DNA from 2 places in the Gordonia sp. NPDC062954 genome. Region 1 is predicted to be linked to the other one. Evidence: riboswitches for the same ligand, from Rfam matches in the RefSeq annotation. Region 1 holds a riboswitch; the other holds the start of a gene.

The links. A riboswitch is a leader RNA that binds a small molecule or an ion and turns the genes downstream of it on or off. The one in region 1 is predicted to bind S-adenosylmethionine.
Region 2: linked by a shared signal. The riboswitch ahead of ACIGKQ_RS08920 (aminotransferase class V-fold PLP-dependent enzyme) and the one ahead of ACIGKQ_RS24720 (hypothetical protein) in region 1 are both predicted to bind S-adenosylmethionine.

Annotation. Positions count from the first base shown of each region.
Region 1 is NZ_JBITWL010000048.1:7,020-12,689, reverse strand. It holds gene ACIGKQ_RS24730 (hypothetical protein) at 1-273, opposite strand, end outside; gene ACIGKQ_RS24725 (hypothetical protein) at 373-1,929, opposite strand; gene ACIGKQ_RS24720 (hypothetical protein) at 2,134-3,039, opposite strand; SAM riboswitch class IV at 3,170-3,284, opposite strand; gene ACIGKQ_RS24715 (DUF3293 domain-containing protein) at 3,381-3,890, opposite strand; gene ACIGKQ_RS24710 (hypothetical protein) at 4,100-5,670, opposite strand, start outside.
Region 2 is NZ_JBITWL010000006.1:191,990-197,659, reverse strand. It holds gene alc (allantoicase) at 1-703, shown strand, start outside; gene ACIGKQ_RS08920 (aminotransferase class V-fold PLP-dependent enzyme) at 776-2,068, opposite strand; SAM riboswitch class IV at 2,083-2,196, opposite strand; gene ACIGKQ_RS08915 (isochorismate synthase MenF) at 2,286-3,389, shown strand; gene ACIGKQ_RS08910 (O-succinylhomoserine sulfhydrylase) at 3,530-4,729, opposite strand; gene ACIGKQ_RS08905 (rhodanese-like domain-containing protein) at 4,726-5,139, opposite strand; gene ACIGKQ_RS08900 (DUF4878 domain-containing protein) at 5,136-5,642, opposite strand.

The DNA of each region.
Region 1 (5,670 bases):
ATTGCGAAGGAGACCAACCGTGTGCGCGGAGACCTGGTTCAGTTCCTTCCGAGAGACCCGGACGGCCGCGTCATCCCCGTCGCTCCATGCCAGTGCGCCGAGCCTGAACCACAGGCCGCTGTCGGCATCGCACCGAAACTCCACCAGAGGCGGCATCACCGCAGACCTGCGCGAGATGGTGAAGACGTCCCGCGGGTGCAGCATTCCCGCGAGGTACGCCGCAACGAAGGTCTGGAACGATCGCCACTGATCGTTTGAGGTGAACCCACTCATAGAACGCTCTCCTGCTTCGCAGTATTCAGGGGCGCGGCGCTGGGCGGCCCGGTGGATGGTCAGGGGCACCGGAGGCCAAGGCCCGACGCACATCAGCCACTAGCTTTCGTCTTCCAACTCCTCGAATCGTCCCGCAGCGACTTGACCCTCGAGCCATCTGCCGAAGTCGCCTGTGGAAGCCGCATCTGTGCCCAAGTAGACCTTGAACACGTCATGAATGTCGACGAGACAGTCACCGACTGTGTCGAGGTACTCCGTCGTATCTTCGTCGTAACGGTCTCCCAGATCGTTGAGCACAAATCGGAGTATTGCGAATCCAAGGCGGACCCACTGCGCAGGATCACTCGCGGCGCCCCCGTTGGTCGGAGCGATACCGGTAAGCCGGTCATGCCCTTCCAAACCCAAGTCGCTCCACGTGTACGTCACGACCACGTTCTCGCCGTCGGGCCACGCCAGCACACCACTCGTCGGTGAACTCGACATGGGCGACAGGTCGTTGACCAGACTGATGTCCTCGTACCATTCCACCGTTCGGTCACCATCCCAGATGAAATCGATGTCGTACGCCTTAGGGTCGCCGCCCCAGGCATCCATCCACAAGGTGAGATTCACCGCGCCGGCCTCGACGGTATTCGGCAGCTGGTCTGCGGGATCTTCCTGCCACGGGTCCAGGTCGAGTTTCAAACCTGCATCGGTACGTTGGACTTGGTGGGACCCGATTCCTCGCCCTTCGAAGTCCACGGCCTGGTCCAGCGAAACCCCTTTCTGGATAAAGTCGACGATCTCGTCGGCGTCCATGTCTGTCTGCCCGAGCCACGCGGCGGCCGTATCGAGCGCTACACCAGCACGGACAAACACGACCGCGGCGCGGATCGGGATATTCGATGAGGTCCAGGCATGCGCCTCTGTCAGCGACAGGTCTGCTCCGAGAGACGTCGCGGTGTCCGCCGGCGGAAAACCGGAGTCAACCCATTCATGCACGGTGACGATGTCCACGTCGCTGTCCAATAGTTCGACAGCTTCGGTCACCGACAGTCCGGTGCCGAGCCATTCCTGTGCGGTGTTGGCGTCAAGCCCCCTGGCGTGAAATCTCACGGCCACGTCTGGCGAAACGTCTGCCCCCATCCAGTCGCTCCAGGCTGAGGCAGGGACTTCCGATGAACTCCAGTCGACGAGCGTCTGCCCACGAACACCGGCCCTCCGCATCTCGACTACATCCGAGATATCGACACCTGACTCGACCACTCCGATGAGACCCTCCGCGTTCCAATTCTCGATCAATTCCAGGACTTCGTCGAAGGTGACATCGTCTGATAAATAGCCGACAATGCGAGGTAGGGTCGACGGCTTGTGGCGAGCTGACCTCCACCGGTTCACGTGGTCGGGCGTGAGGCCTGCCTGCGACAACAACTTTGGCCATTGGCCGATATTCTGCGAAGGGACACCGGCCGATCGCCAAGCCATAAACTCATCCGGGTCGAGCCCCGCCAAGATGGCCTCCCTCAGCCTGTCGGGCGTGGGTCCGAAGCGGGCTAGCACACTAACCCACGGCCTCACATCGGCAGGTGTTTCAAACACTGCTCTGGCGATCGTTAGATGGGCATCTCCCAACCCCAATTTCAGCCATTCGTCGTCGACTCTCGCCGCGTCCGTCATCGGTTCGCTCCTTCACACCCTGCATGCTCTGCGACGACTGACACCCAGGGTGCACTACGGCACGGCACGTCCTCCGACAGCCCCTGATAGCGGCCAATGAGCGAAGTTCGGTCGTCCAACACATTCAAGCTCAGGTTCGTCACTGTGTGCAGCAGCGCCGACAACTGTGGCTCGTGCGCGGCCGGCCGGTGCGGGCGCAGTAGGTCACAAACGTGAGTAGGGCTCTGCCAGAAGATTGGCAGCGGCGCCGATGGTGAGTCGATGCAGTTCCACCAGGGCGTCCTCATCAAGCGTTCTGGAGATGTAGCCGCCGGCGAGCACGAACGCCGTCGCTAGAGCGCCCTGTTGGCACCAGTCGAACACCATGCGCTCCCGACAGGCGAGTACGTCGGCGGTGATGTCGTCCAGACCGCCCACAACGCAGTCTTCGTGGGGGTCCATCCCCGCGTTGTACAGGCACAGATCGATCGCGGTGGCATCGACCTGGGCCAGTGCCCCCTTGATGGTGGTCAGGTACTCGTCGGCGCTGTGCACCAGCGTCAGGGTCGAGTTGGCCTGCCCCGGGTAGCGGTCGAACGAGCTGACCGACACATCGACCTGCGTGATGCGCTCGTCACCTTTGATGAGCTGGGCGGTGCCGCCGCCACAGTGTGCGTCGAAGTCGAGGATCAGCACCGACCGCGCTGCGCCCTCGTGCAGCAGTCTCTTCGCCGCGACTACCAGGCCATTGAAAGTGCAGAATCCTGCGCCCTCGTCGTAACGCGCGTGGTGCAGTCCCGAGGACAGCGAGCCGGCCACGCCCTCATCCAGGGCGCTGCGTGCCGCTGCCACGACGCCGCCGTTGCACGACAGCACCATCTGCCACAACGCGGGGTCCCATGCGAATCCCTGCGACTCGGCAAGCCACTGCGGGTTGCCGGTCTGCACTGCTGCCACATACTCGGGGTCGTGGACGCGGGTGAGGTCGCGCACGGTCAGCGGCGTCGGAGCGGTGACCTCGACACCCTCAATCGGGTCGCTGGCCAGTGAGTCGGCGATCCAGCCGGACTTGCGGGTGGTGTCGAAGCCGTACCCGGCGGCGACGTAGTCAGGGTGGTAGTAGAGCTTCACAGAGATCGGTCTCCTTTCGGTCGGTCCTGGGTCAGCACGCTCGCGGGGTTGTGTGCCCACCGCGTTCGTGAGCGGGTAGTCGGCGGTTGTCAGATAACGCGAATCTCTTCGACTCGCAGCCTCCGGCGGGGAGGCGCTCTTGCCCGGCACCGGTCGGTGCGGGCCGCTTCGGCCATCCGGGCCACCCATGAACGTGGGGTTGGCGTGCCGCCCAGCCGGAGCGTCGGGGTCGGCGACTCATGAAGCGTCATCAATATAGCGAGGCGCACCGACATTCTTCTTGAGTCGCAGGCATCTCGAAGGCGCTGCAGCCACCGCACAGCGCCATCACTACGGCACCGTCAGCGAGCACTACCGTCTTGAATCCACCGCCAACCTCGGTGAGTCTGCCGGTCGGTCGCACACGCGAACAAGGACCAACGTCGGCCGTGCCAGGCAAAGATCGCCACCTGGCCGAATCGCCCTCCGATATCGCGGGCACGGGCGTCGGTGAGTCCGAATACCGCCCTGCTGGTCTCGTGATAATCATCATCGAGGCTCAGCCCAACGGCATGCATGAAATGAACACTCTCGGTGTCTAGTTCATGATCCAACACCGACAGGCGAGCAGCATTCTCGTCACTCGTGGGCACGGAGTCGGGCTGGACAGCTGTAATGACATGCAAAGGGCCAAGGGGTGGCAACACCTCGCCGCTCTCGGCTGGCCAAACCGTTCCACCCCCAGCGGGACTGTCGATGTGAACCTTGGTCCTGAGGTACTGCTTCCACAGATCGTCGTCTTCTGCATGGCGCACCAGCTCGCCTCGGTTTGGCCACACAAAGTCTGAGTGCGCGTGCTTCGATCGAGCCATTAGTTCCCCCGAGAGAGACGCCGAGATGTCTCGACGTCTTCGTCGTTGGCGGCAGGACGAGACTTCAGAATGCCATCGTACGACTCCGAACTACGCGCGAATCCGGTGCGACAGCCCTTCTGCAACGCGGTAAGTGGGTCACACATCCGGGAACCGGCACGCAAAGACGCTCGTGCTGCCCATACCGATGTCACCCCGTGCGCTCGCCCTCATCCGATTTGGTCAGGGTCGGGGGTGCCAATTGACGAGTAAGTCAGCAACATCGGACCGACATCGAGCATTCCCAGATACTCGTTGCCCTTCAGCACGTTCAGTGATCCATCCCAGGCATCCGGCAGTTCCTTAAAGTTGGCAACTGAGTTGTCGAAGCTGGAGGCCTGCTCCCACCACTGGGCGAAGCCATGATCGGGGGCGGGCCGGGCAGCAGCTGCTTCGGCCGCAGCCGCGCGCACGCGATCGCGCTCTGTTGTTTCATGATCAACAAATTTCCAAGGCTGGCCGATCGTTTCAGCGATCCATGCCGCTTCGGCGGCCAAATCGGTACCGGACTGCTGCGCGACCTCAATAACCCTATTGCGAAGCACCTGCGGCACTTCCTCGGCCGTAGCGGTTGGATTATTCCACTGCACAAGAACATTCGGGAGTGTACCGTCAACCAGCAGCTTGGTTCCGTCCTCCTGGTACCGCGCCAATTGAGGGCCGTCACTGACAGGGCCGAGGACGCAGTAGTAGGGCGCCGATGGGTGTCGGCGGTAGTACATCAGGTATTCGGCCCCGTCGGGCAGGGCACAAACCTCCATACTGGTGACCGTCGGACCCATCGGGTTGAACCAGATCGCCACACTGACGGTTTGACGACGCTCCATCCACAGCAGGCGACGGTCGGCGGGCTCGTCCTCGGTTTTTTGCCTGCCCGCAAGAGCCGGTCGAGCTTGTTCGGCGATCGACGCGATGACCCATTCCGCTCGTTGTGAAGAGTCGTTCAGCAGGCCGCCTTGCGGCTCCCACCGCAATGGAACCCGGGCGATTTCACCGAGGACATCGCTCAGCGTTGAGGTGAAGCCCCACAGATCTGCCGCCGACCTACCGTCGTAGGAGCCAAGCTGTTCTTGACAGCGAACCTCTGACATCGTGTTCCACTGCTGATAGACGAGATGACCGGCCTCATAGCTCCAGCCACCCAGGAGGTTCGTCTCGGAATCAACAAAGAGATGCCACGTCATCGCCGAGAGTTGTTCGGCAAGCGGGTCTGAGATCCTGTCAGCGCCCAACTTCAGGGAACTCTGCCAGCATTCCCCGGCGATGGGATGCCGTGCATAGCCTGCGTTCATGTGCACATCGCGGCCGTTGAACGTACCTATGGGCAGTCTCATCTGATTCCGGTCGCACCAGACCTGAGCCCGCGGCACGTCGACAATCTCGGCGATGGTCGAAGCTGCGTCCTCCACGGAGGGCAACTGGTACTTCGTAAGGTCCAGTATCCACTCTGGTCTGCCACGGATTGTCTCCAGCAGGTAATACGTCGCATCGAAACTCTGCCGCGGTGCACTCCGCCGAGGAGGGTGACCGTAGGCAGGTACGCCACCGACAACCGACGCGAGTCGCTCTGCGATGACATCCGACATCCACGCGCTCAATTTGGCCTTCTCGGACAGGCGCAGGATGAATGTGTCCCAATGCGGAGGAGCACAAATCGCGACAAGGGCGTGGATGGTGTGATCAACGGGGTTGTAGGCGAAACTCCAGCCGACGGCATGGCGATTCAGCGCAAGGCAGATGT
Region 2 (5,670 bases), on a different contig from region 1:
GGCCGCCGCAGTGGAAGGCGTCGTCTCGGTCGATCAACTACTCAACGACGTCGAGTGGGTCACGATCGTCGACAAGTCCCCCGCCGAGGGTGACACCCGAAATCCGTTCAAGGTGGACGCCAAGAATCGCTTCACGCACGTGCGACTGACGATGCACCCCGACGGCGGCGTGGCCCGCTTCCGCGTGCACGGTCGCGGAGTGCCCAACCCGCACTTCTTCCGCTACGGCCACTTCGACCTCGCCGCACTGGAAAACGGCGGCCTGATCACCGCCTGCTCCAACATGTTCTACAGCTCCCCCAACAATCTGCTGATGCCCGGACGCGCCCGCAACATGGGCGAGGGCTGGGAGACCTCGCGGCGCCGCGACGACGGCAACGACTGGGTCCAGGTCCGGCTGGCCGGGCGCGGCCAGGTCAGCCTCGTCGAACTCGACACCAGCTACTTCCTCGGCAACGCTCCCGGCGCGGCGACGGTTCGGGGTCGCGACGGCGAGAACGGCGAGTGGTTCGAGGTCCTGCCCCGCACCGAGCTGCAGCCCGACACCCGCCATCGCTTCGTCATCGACCTCGATCGTCCGATGACCGAGGCGCGCATGGACATCTACCCCGACGGTGGGATGGCGCGGTTCAAGCTGTACGGCACATTGACCGACGATGCGGAGGCCGAGCTCATCGAGCAGTGGGAGCGTGGCGAGGCCTGAGCTTCGCGCGCATCTATCGCGCATCCGCGCATGTCGAGACGTGCGCGGATGCGCGCTCGGTGCGCGGATGTGTCAGGCCTGCAATCGGTGCAGCGCCTCCACCAAACGGTTGATGTCGTCTGCGCCGGTCCCCAGGCCGAAGCTCGCGCGCACCGCACCATCGGGAAAGCCGAGCCGTTGCAGCAGCGGATGTGCGCAGAACTTTCCGTCGCGCACGCCGATTCCCGCTGTGTCACTGAGATGTTCGGCGACTTCACGGGGCGCGTGACCGTCCACGACGAACCCGGCTATACCGACCCGGTCGGTCGAGTCGTCGAAGATCCGCAGCAGCTCGACGCCGGCGATCCCGGCCAGTCCGGCGTCGAAGCGACCCAACAGCTCCGCCTCATGCGTACCAATGGTCTCGAAGCCGATGCCGGCCAACGCCTCGCAGGCCGCCGCGATCGCGATGGCGCCCAGCACGTTCGGTGATCCCGCTTCGTGTCGAGCTGCGCCGCTGCGCCATTCGACACTCGCCGACGCTGCGTCGTCGAGGGTGACTGCCGCCGACGCACCGCCGCCGGCGAGGTACGGGTCGGCCGCGTCGAGCCAGTCCGCCCGGCCGATCAGCACCCCGGCGCCGAACGGCGCGTAAAGCTTGTGGCCGGAGAACACGAGGTAGTCGATACCGTGGCTGACCATCGACACCGGCCGGTGCGCGACGAGCTGGGCTGCATCGACCAGGATGCGGGCGCCGTGTCGGTGGGCCAGCGCGGCGAGCCGGCCGATCGGCAGCACTTCACCGGTCACATTGGACGCCGCGGTCACCGCCAGCAACGCAGCCGGCGCCGCCGCCAACTCCGCCTCCAGCGCAGCCAGGGTGTCCTCGATCGTCGACCGCGCCCGCACCACCCGCGCGCCCCCGGCGCGCTCGCGGGCCGTCCACGGCAACAGATTCGCGTGGTGCTCGATATCCAGGACGACGACATCGCCGCGAGTGGCCCGGGCGGCCAGATTGATCGCGTCGGTGGTGCCGCGGGTGAACACCACGGCGTCGTCGATCCGTCCGCGCACGAAGGCTCGTACCGACTCGCGGGCCGACTCGTACCTGACGGTGGTGACCTGCGAATGATGTCCGGCACCCCGATGGACGCTCGCGTACTGGCCGAGCGCGGCCTGCACGGCGCCGGCCACCGCGGCCAGCGCCGGCGCACTGGCCGCGTAGTCGAGGTTCACATAGCGCACCGACCCGCCTGAGCACAGTGGAACGTGCGCGGTGGCGCCGACGACCTCGGCCAGCGGCGGGATCGGGGTCGGCTGCGGGCACGCGGGCAGCGGCGCAGCCGCGAGTGACGTGATGAATGGGTCTGACAGCACAGTGGACATGAACGCTCCTAGGGAATCCGCACTTGCCGTGGCCACCTCGACCACAGCCGGGTCGTCACCCGGAGCACCCCACCGCGGAGGAGGGTTGCCGGCCAGCGAGCCGGGGCTTGTCACTGGCACTCATGACCCGCATCAACAGTCGCCCATCGGCCCCGGATGAGTCAATTTCCGATCATCGTGAGCGAAACCCGGCGAGCCGCGCCGGTACCGTGAGGTCATGTCCACTTCCGACGGCGACGACCGCGAGGTGTTCGTGCTGTCCCGACCCCACGGCACCGTCCGCGCCCGTGGTCGTCGGCGTGCGTTCACCGACACCGCCGCCGCCCGCGCAGCCCTCTCCACGGGTGACGTTCGGGCCATCACCGGGGCAATCCCTTTCGACCCAGCCGACAATGCGGCGCTCGTCGAACCAAAAGTCCTCGATGTGGACGCCGCACCGCTGACGCCGGTGCCGCCGACACCGCGCGAGGTTGTGTCCATGACGGCCCACCCCGATCCACGAACCCACCGCGACCGGGTGGTCGCAGCCATCAAACAGATCGCCGACGGCGTGGTCGACAAGGTGGTCCTCGCCCGCGCCGTCGACATCGTGATCGGGCAGCCGGTTGAGGTCACCGATCTGCTTGCCGCACTGGCGGGCGGCAATGTCGACCACAACGCCTTCGCCGTGGACGTAGGGGCCGTCATCGGCGACGATTCGTGGCTACTCGGCTCGAGCCCGGAAGTGTTGTTGCGCAAGACCGGTCGGGTCGTCACCTGCCGACCGTACGCAGGCTCGGCACGCCGATCCGCCGACCCTACCGCGGACCGTGCGGCCGCCGAGGCGCTCGCGTCGTCGTCGAAAGACCTTGCCGAGCACCGATTCGTCGTCGATTACCTCCGCGACCGGCTCGCCCCGTTGAGTTCGGATCTGGATGCACCGTCGACCCCCGAGGTCCGCTCCACGGGCGAGATCTGGCACCTGGCGACACCCATCCGCGCGACGCTGCGTGATCCGTCGGTCACCGCGCTGGATCTCGCGGCGCTGCTCAGTCCCACCCCCGCGGTCTGTGGCACACCGAGTGATGTTGCCGCCCAGTTGATCCGCGATGTCGAAGACCCACGCGGGCTCTACGGGGGCGCGGTCGGCTGGTGCGACGACGCCGGCGACGGCGAGTGGATGGTCACCATCCGATGCCTGCAGCTTGCCGCAGATCGCCACAGTCTGCGCACCTGGGCCGGCGGCGGGATCGTGGCCCAGTCCGACCCACAGGACGAACTCGACGAGACCACCGCCAAACTCGCGACCGTCCTCAACGCATTGGGTATAGCGCATGCCTGACGACTTCCTGATCGCCCACAACCCGGAGGAAGGTTCGTCGCTCCTCGATACGTCGCCCAGCGGTTGGGCTGACTCTCCGGTGATCGAGTAGGTCCGAGGCGCCAGCCGAGGGCCGTATCGAGATCAGCCCGCCGACTTCCTCACCCCAGCGCCCGATCGAGATCCGCGATCAGGTCGTCGACGCCCTCGAGCCCCACCGAAAGCCGCACCACCGAGTCGGTGACGCCGATGGCGGCTCGACCTTCCGGACCCATCGCGCGATGGGTGGTGGTGGCCGGGTGGGTGATGAGCGACTTCGAGTCGCCGAGATTGTTGGAGATGTCGACGATCTGCAGGCCGTTGAGCACCTCGAAGGCCCGCTTCTTGCCACCGACGCCGTCGCGGTCGGCGATCTCGAAGGTCACCACGGTGCCGCCGCCCGACATCTGCGCCTTGGCGAGTTCGTACTGCGGATGAGACTGCAGGAAGGGATATTTGACCCACGCCACCCGTGGATCGGCCTCAAGGAACTCGGCGATCCGCAACGCCGAGGACACCGAGGCGTCCAACCGCAACCGCATCGTCTCGAGGCCCTTGAGCATCGTCCACGCATTGAAAGGACTCAACGCCGGCCCGGTGTGGCGCATCAGGGTCTGCACCGGGCCGTCGATGTACTCCTGCTCGCCGAGAACCGCACCGCCCATCACGCGTCCCTGGCCGTCGATGTGTTTGGTCCCGGAGTAGACGATGACGTCGGCACCCATGTCGAGTCCGCGCTGCAGCAGCGGGGTGGCGAACACGTTGTCCAGCACCACCTTCGCACCCGCGGCGTGCGCCAGCTCGGTCACCTTGGCGACGTCGACGAGGGTCTGCATCGGGTTGGACGGGGTCTCGAAGAACACCGCCGTGGTGGGCGTCGACAGCGCATCGCGCCACTGGTCGAGGTCCTCGCCGTCGACGAACACCGTCTCCACACCCCAGCGGGGCAAGATCTCGTTACACACCACGAAGCACGAGCCGAACAGGCTGCGTGCGGCCACCAGGCGGTCACCGGCCTTCAGCAGCGCACCGAGCGCGACGAACATGGCGGCCATTCCGCTGGCTGTGGCGAAACACGCTTGCGCACCTTCGATCTGGCGCAGACGTTCCTGGAACATCTCGACTGTGGGGTTGCCGTAGCGGGAGTAGACGAAGCGCTCGTCCTCACCGGTGAACGCGCGTTCGGCGGCCTCCGCCGAGTCGTAGACGTAACCACTGGTCAGGTACAAGGCCTCGGAGGTCTCGTAGAAGCCGGACCGATCGAGGCCGGCCCGCACGGCCAGGGTGTCAGCCGAAACACCTTCGGGCAGTTGCTTGCTCACGACTGCCGCCAGGGGAGGTTCTGTGCCCGCCAGCCCGCGTTGCCGCGGTGGTCGTCGGAGTCCAGCCCACCTTCGAAGCCGTCGAGCACGTTGTAGGCCTTGTCGACCCCGTCTGCGGTCGCTGCCTCGGCCGCCCCGATGGACCGATGTCCGGACCGGCAGATGAAGATCACCTCGTCGTCATCGGCGATTCCCGCATCGCGCAACTGCGAGACGAACGCATCATTGTGGCGGCCGTCGGGGAAGGTGTTCCACTCGATGAACACCGTCTTCTTACCGATGACCTCGAGATCCGGCACACCCACAAACGCCCACTCGGCCCGGGTGCGGCAGTCCACCAGCACCGACTTGGGGTCGTTCTCCAGTTTCTTCCACGCCTCCAGGGGCGTGAGGTCACCCGCGTAGCTCACGACGTACACACCTTCCAGTCCCCGTCTTCTCGCACCACGACCACATCCGTGACCTGTTCTGAGTCCGGTGTCTCGTCGAAATGCCAATGTACCTGTGCGGTCGCCCGGTCACCGTTCACGGTGATGTCGGCGATCTCCGGGATCACGATCTGCCCGTTCTCCTCGAACGAGACCCGGTTCTGCTCGACGAAGGTGTCCTTGTCCGGGAAGGTGTCGGAGGCGAGTTCCGCAGCGCATGTGGCCTCCCGGTAACGGGTGTAATCCAACTCGTTGCGAGCGGTGTACGCATCGTTGACCGCATGCTGGATGTGCGCTTCGGTACTCATGCGGTCGTCGGCGGGACGGATCAGATACGAGATGCCAATGCCGATCGCGGCGATGGCCACCACACCCAGGGCCACCAGGAACGGCCACGCCGCCTTCCAGGTCGGCGCGGGCGTGGTCTGACCGTCGGAAGGTCCACCGGACTCCGAACGATCCTGATCACCCGCACGCTTGGCCATGGCGCGCAGTCTATCGACCGTCGTCAGA